2 linked regions of the Rubripirellula tenax genome follow. The protein of the gene in region 1 interacts with the protein of each later gene in a pairwise test. Links are inferred from orthologs where the notes say so. Each region holds a gene or a part of one and is shown in the gene's direction. Other genes may lie near its edges.

Region 1 (3,171 bases):
GCGACAACGACCGTGGTCACCACACCCCCGACCAAACCGGACCAAGTCTTGCCCGGGCTGACCAGCGGAGCCACCTTGGCACCGCCGATCGACTTGCCCCAAAGATACTGAAAAATATCGTTCAGTTCCGTCATCAGAATCAAAAACACCAACAACCCCGGCCCGGGACTGGTCTCGGCAATCGTCGACGGAAACTCGGCCGCCACGCGCGCCGTTTCGCCCGGCGACATGACCAACAAGAACGCGGCGTGTGACAGGCTGAACACCGTGATCATCAACGCCCAGTGCAACGAACCGGCTGCACGCAAAAACCCGTCGGTTTGTCCGATCATCCACATCCGCGTCGGCAACCACACAAACATCATCACCGGAATGAACACGATAAACATCCCGTACCAACCGCTGGCGGCAAGCCAATACTGAATCGGGACGGCAAGATAGGCGTAGAAAAGCACCCGCCGATCGGCGCGGCGTGTCGGCGTCATCGACAAAAACTCCTTGAGCGCCAAAAAGCTGACAAACCCAAAGAAACCGATCGCCGCATTCGTCGACCACATCAACGACAACGAGAAAACACCGACGATCGCCCACCACGTCCAGACGCGACATCGCAATTCGTGAAAGTCACGATCCGGTTTCAACTGCTTCAACCCAATCGTGATCGCGCTGGACACCGCCAACGCCGAAAACAGGCAAAGGAGTGTCGTGCGGACTTCGGGCGCGAGGTGATTCATCATGGCGTGGTCTTTGTGAGAGTCTAAGAAGATAGATCCTCCGCCGGCAAAAATCTGCGCCGCGCGGCAAGATAGTTAGGCTCTTAAGCTGAACATCGCCGATTTCGGCCTCGATACAGCATGATAGGAAGACATCCGCCGATGAACCCATCCAAATCGCCCGTCCATGGCACCGTCTCTCACGATCGCGTTTCGTTCGCCGATGCGACAAAGGTCGCGTTGGTGACATCGGCGCTGTTCTTGCTGCTGTATGGTGGCGCGTCGTATGTGACCAGCCTGCGGAGCGACGTCGGCACCTGGTATTACGACTGGGAGCGATGGATTCCCTTCGTACCGATCATGATCGTGCCTTATATGTCGATCGATCTGTTCTTTGTGGCGGCACCGTTTCTGTGTCGCGACCGAAAAGAACTGAAAGTCTTGGCGTTGCGACTGTCGGCCGTCGTCATCGCGGCCGCCATCTGTTTCCTGTTGTTCCCGTTGCAGTTGGCGGTGGAGCGTCCTATCGCGACGGGTTTCTTCGGTGGCATCTACAACTGGTTCACCGCCATGGACCGGCCTTACAACCTGTGCCCGTCGATGCACATCGCACTTCGAACCGTGTTGGCGGTTCACTTTGCCAAACACAGTCCGAATCGAATCGTGCGAGTCGTATCGCACTTCTGGTTCTTCCTGATCGGATGCTCGACGCTGTTGCTCTACCAACACCATGTCATCGATGTGGTCGGCGGTTTTGTGCTGGCGGTCTTGGTGATGTATTTCATCGATGGGCGAGCGTGGAAAACACCGCACAAAGGTGGACGCGGATTCGCGATCGGCTACGCGATACTGGCGCTTGGGTTTGGATTGCCCATCGTCTGGATACCGGCGCTCGGTTGGCTAACGCTGTGGCCTGCGATTGCCTGCGCGATCGTTGCGGTGGGTTACGCATGGCTGGGACCGTCGGTGTATCGCCGCGAAGCCGGCCGGATCAGTTGGGCGGCCAAGATCGTGCTGGGGCCGGTGCTTGCGGCGCAGTGGTTGTCGTGGAAGTACTACGCACGCCAGTCGGCGATGATCGACCATGTCGCCGATGGCGTTTGGATCGGCCGACATGTAACCGAGACCGAAGCAAGTGATATCGTCGGCAAAAAGGTCTCGGCCGTCATCGATGTCTGCAACGCATTCGACGAACCCGAATCGCTTCGAGGCATCACGCGTCTAGAGCTTCCGATCTTGGACCTAACCGCGCCCACGCGGACACAACTCGACCAAGCCGTCGCCTTCATCCTGCAACACCACCACGACGGAGTACTGGTACATTGCAAAGCCGGATACTCACGCAGCGTCGCCATCGTCGCCGCGTGGTTGATCCAAACCGAACGAGCAACATCGGCCGAGGACGCCTTCACGATGATCCAATCCGCGCGACCCGCCGTCGTGATTCGCCCCGAGGTACGCCGACTCTTTGAAACGAATTGATCGCCCACCATGCCCAGCGTCTACGACTTAAAACCCAAGTTTCAAAACCTACTGCGGCCGATCTGCACACGAATGGCGGCTGCCGGTATGACAGCGAATCAAGTCACGATCGGCGCGGTCGTGCTCTCGTTCATAGGCGGCGGATTGATCGCAGCCTATCCGGACCAGTGGTGGGCGCTAGCGGCGATGCCGATCATCTTGCTGGTCCGCATGGCACTGAACGCGATCGATGGGATGTTGGCCCGCGAATTTGGAATGAAAAGTCGTCTAGGCGCCGTGCTGAACGAACTAGGCGACGTGATCAGCGACGTGGCCTTATACCTACCCGTTGCGTTAGTCCCAAACGTTCCAATGTGGGGCGTCGTCGCGTTCGTCTTACAAGCCGTGATTGTCGAATTCGCCGGAGTCGTCGCCATCCAAATCGGCAGCCCCCGAGGCTACGCCGGCCCGATGGGAAAAAGCGATCGAGCATTCTGGATGGGAACATTCGCAACGCTATTAGCACTCGACTGGATCAGCCCCACCGGCACCACGATCTACCTAACGGCTTTAACACTACTCGGGGTCGGCACAGTCATCCGAAGAACTCGGATCGCGCTGAGTGAAGGTGCTAACTGACGATCCAAGACCGGTGTCTTAACAAACAGTGAGCAGCAGCGAAGACCAGGCCAGCCTCACCCCAAACGGACCTAGTCATTACGAAGTCGTCCGTTTTCTCGCTACCAGCGAAATTCTCCCGATGCACTTTCCCTCCCTTTTCTTCTCCGAAGCAGTGCCGCCTCGCCGGTCGACACGGTCATTCGGATTTGTCCATCGCACTGGAAACATAGTCGCACAGTTTTCGAATCGATGGCCCTTGAACGTACATGCTCATCGGCATCTCGACGCTGAGCGTGGACTTCATCTTGTTGCCCAATTCAAGCGCCATTAGTGAATCCATTCCCAGAGACGTTAGCGATGTTTCGGGCTCGATATC
Region 2 (3,113 bases), on another replicon or contig:
CCGACCGTCCGCTACATCGTCATCGATCAGTTCGAGATGGCCGGTGGCGAGACGACACTGAAGCAATTTCACCAAACCCTTCGGGGTGCGTCAATTCGTCCTCAGGTGTACCCCGAGCCGATCGACCGCGGATTGGTCCGTGTCGCCCATACGATCGGAGCCGTCGATTTGATTTTGGTCGCGACCGCGGCCGAACAATGGCAGGACGAGGCGATGTTGAAATTGATTTCGCGGGTCTCGCACAGCGAAACCACACTGTTGTATCGCGATGGTGACACCTGGAAGGCTTACTCGACTGGTGCAGCACAGGGGCGGCGGGCGGCTTGATCGGTTTCTTGATCGTGTCAGGTGCGTGGCTGCGCGGGCCGGCGAAATCGTTACGCGACATACGTTCACTGCACCGCGGCTAATGGCGGATTATTGCGCATCACGGTTTCTGGCGATGACGCCCGAACTTTGCGACTTCCCTCTGCGGCGGCACGCGCCTATCGTGTCTATCCGTTGATTGTCGCCGAACGGTAAATATTTTCCGTTTGGTAGCAATGTTATCTGGACTAAATTCTAAAAACGTCCCTCCCGTTCGGCGCTCTTGCTCGAGAGGCGGTTTTGGAAAAAAATACACCATTCGACCTCTCCGCGCTCAAGACAGCCCGGACGCAATGGTGAACTGCAAACGAGAAGAAGTATGTGCGGAATCGTAGGTTACGTCGGCAGCGATGAGGCATGCCCGTTCTTAATTGATGGACTGCGTCGATTAGAATATCGCGGCTACGATTCATCGGGTGTCGCGATTCACGGCGGCGAATCGTTTGTCATCACGCGATCTGTCGGACGCATCGATTCCTTGGTGGATCGCATCGGCTCGGTCTCGCCCGTGGGAACGATGGGAATCGGGCACACCCGCTGGGCTACGCATGGTCCGGCGACCGAACCCAACGCTCACCCGCACTTGGGCGGCGATGGCGAGGTGGTTCTGGTCCATAACGGCGTGATCGAGAACTTCCAAATCCTCAAAGACGAACTGATCAAAAAGGGTTACGTCTTCCATTCGGATACGGACAGCGAGGTCGCCGCGCACCTGATTGCCGAAAACCTGAAGAACACGGCCGAGATCGCGGACCAGCCCAACGTTCGCTATTTGACGGCGGTCCAAGCCTCGATCGCACGACTTCGCGGAACCTACGGATTGGCGATCGCGTTTCGTGACCGACCCAATTTTATGATCGCCGCTCGCTTCGGCAGTCCCCTGGTCATCGGCGTCGGTAAAGGCGAGTACTTTGTCAGCAGCGATGCGTCGCCGTTGGCCGGACGTACCGACCGGATCGTCTATTTGGCCGATCACCAAATCGCGGTGTTAACGCCCGAAGGTTTTTCGGTGCTGCACCGCGACTCGGGCAAAGTCCGCGTCGACATCCGACCGCTCGAAGTCGACACCGGCGATGTTTCGCTGGGCGAATACGAACACTACATGCTCAAGGAAATCTACGAGCAACCTGAATCGATTCGCAACGCGATGCGAGGACGTTTGGACGATCAGGACGCCACTGCGGTGTTCGGTGGACTGAACCTGACGCCCCAGCAACTGCGCAGCGTCGAGCGGATCATTTTGACCGGTTGCGGAACCAGTTGGCACTCGGCCCTGGTCGGCGAATACTTGATCGAAGAGCTGGCCCGTATTCCCGTCAGCGTCGAATACGCCAGCGAGCTTCGCTATCGCAATCCGCCGATCGAGAACAACACGTTGGTGTTCGGAATCACGCAAAGCGGCGAAACGGCCGACACGCTGGCGGCGCTTCGAGAAACCAAACGCAAAGGTCACCGCACACTCGCGATCTGTAACGTCGTCGCTAGCTCGATCGCCCAAGCGGCCGATGGCGGCGTGTACTTGCATGCCGGCCCCGAAATCGGCGTGGCCAGCACGAAGGCGTATACGTCCCAGTGCTGCGTGTTAGCGATGTTGGCGTTGTATTTTGGTCGCACCCGTCACATGAGCTACGAGGCCGGCCAAGGTTTCATCGAAGAACTACGCCGGCTGCCCGCCGCCGTGCAACAAGCACTGACGTGTGACCAACAAGTCCGCGACGTTGCCAAAAAGTACTGTGACGCGACGACCGTCTTGTACCTGGGCCGCCAATACAATTTCCCGACGGCGTTGGAAGGCGCGCTGAAGTTAAAAGAAATCAGCTACATCCACGCCGAAGGATACCCGGCAGCCGAGATGAAACACGGCCCGATCGCGCTGGTCGACAAGCAAACGCCGAGCGTGTTCATCGTCCCGCGAGGCACGACGCACGATAAGGTCATGGCCAACATGGAAGAGGTCAAAGCCCGCGGCGGACCGATCATCGCCGTCGCCAGCCACGACGATCCGCACATCGACGCGATTGCCGACGACGTCATCCGTGTCCCCCAAGTCCCCGGGTTCCTGCAGCCGATCGTAACGGTTGTGCCATTGCAGTTGTTGTCGTACCACATCGCATTATTGCGCGGATGTGACGTCGACAAGCCACGAAATTTGGCAAAAAGCGTGACCGTCGAATAGAAAGATTGCATTCGACAGCGACCGGACTATTCCTGAACTAGCGGTAGAGTCGCCCCCCATTATCGGGCGCAACTATTTTTCCTTCTCCATGACGACAGCACGAAGAGATTTCGATGAAACAGCACGGACTTACTTACAGCGCTCGCAAAGCCTTGATGGTCAACCTGGGTGATGTTGCCGGTGGCGAAATCGCTAACTTGATTTCCCAAATGGCTGCCGAGATCGAAGAGCTCCGTCGAACCAAGGTGAACGTCACCAAGATCGTCCCCGGCGGGATCGATTCGATGGAAGAGCATCTGATCGAAGAACCTATCTAAAGCGAATGTAAGATCACGGATGACCACCTATTTAGTGACCGGCGCAGCCGGCTTCATCGGCTTTCACCTGTCCCGGCGGTTACTTGATCGCGGCGTCAACGTTGTCGGTTTGGACAACGTCAACGACTACTACAGTGTCGACCTCAAGCGGGATCGGTTGAAACGGCTTCAATCCGATCCGCGATTCACGCTCGTCGAAGCAAATCTCGCCGACCAATCAGCGATCGATCAAACGTTCGCTAAGTACGACTTTG

Evidence for each region. The genes of interacting proteins can lie anywhere in the genome.
Region 2: the proteins of Poly51_RS20470 (region 1) and glmS interact in binary tests that used the Escherichia coli proteins (3 or more experiments, as listed by UniProt). The link is inferred for Rubripirellula tenax from one-to-one orthologs.

Annotation. Positions count from the first base shown.
Region 1 is NZ_SJPW01000005.1:561,304-564,474, forward strand. The notes cover bases 116-3,035. They hold Poly51_RS20470 (phosphatase PAP2/dual specificity phosphatase family protein), read left to right. Parts: upstream 116-875; coding sequence 876-2,195; downstream 2,196-3,035. Other genes in these bases: Poly51_RS20465 (phosphatidate cytidylyltransferase), read right to left, coding at 116-737; Poly51_RS20475 (CDP-alcohol phosphatidyltransferase family protein), read left to right, coding at 2,205-2,813; Poly51_RS20480 (type I polyketide synthase), read right to left, coding at 2,992-3,035. In the rest of the region: more of Poly51_RS20465, read right to left, coding at 1-115; more of Poly51_RS20480, read right to left, coding at 3,036-3,171.
Region 2 is NZ_SJPW01000002.1:659,417-662,529, forward strand. Bases 209-3,113 are described here. They hold glmS (glutamine--fructose-6-phosphate transaminase (isomerizing)), read left to right. Parts: upstream 209-685; coding sequence 686-2,542; downstream 2,543-3,113. Other genes in these bases: Poly51_RS30350 (hypothetical protein), read left to right, coding at 209-327; Poly51_RS08215 (hypothetical protein), read left to right, coding at 2,656-2,859; Poly51_RS08220 (NAD-dependent epimerase), read left to right, coding at 2,879-3,113. Also shown: more of Poly51_RS30350, read left to right, coding at 1-208. UniProt on the Escherichia coli protein: Catalyzes the first step in hexosamine metabolism, converting fructose-6P into glucosamine-6P using glutamine as a nitrogen source.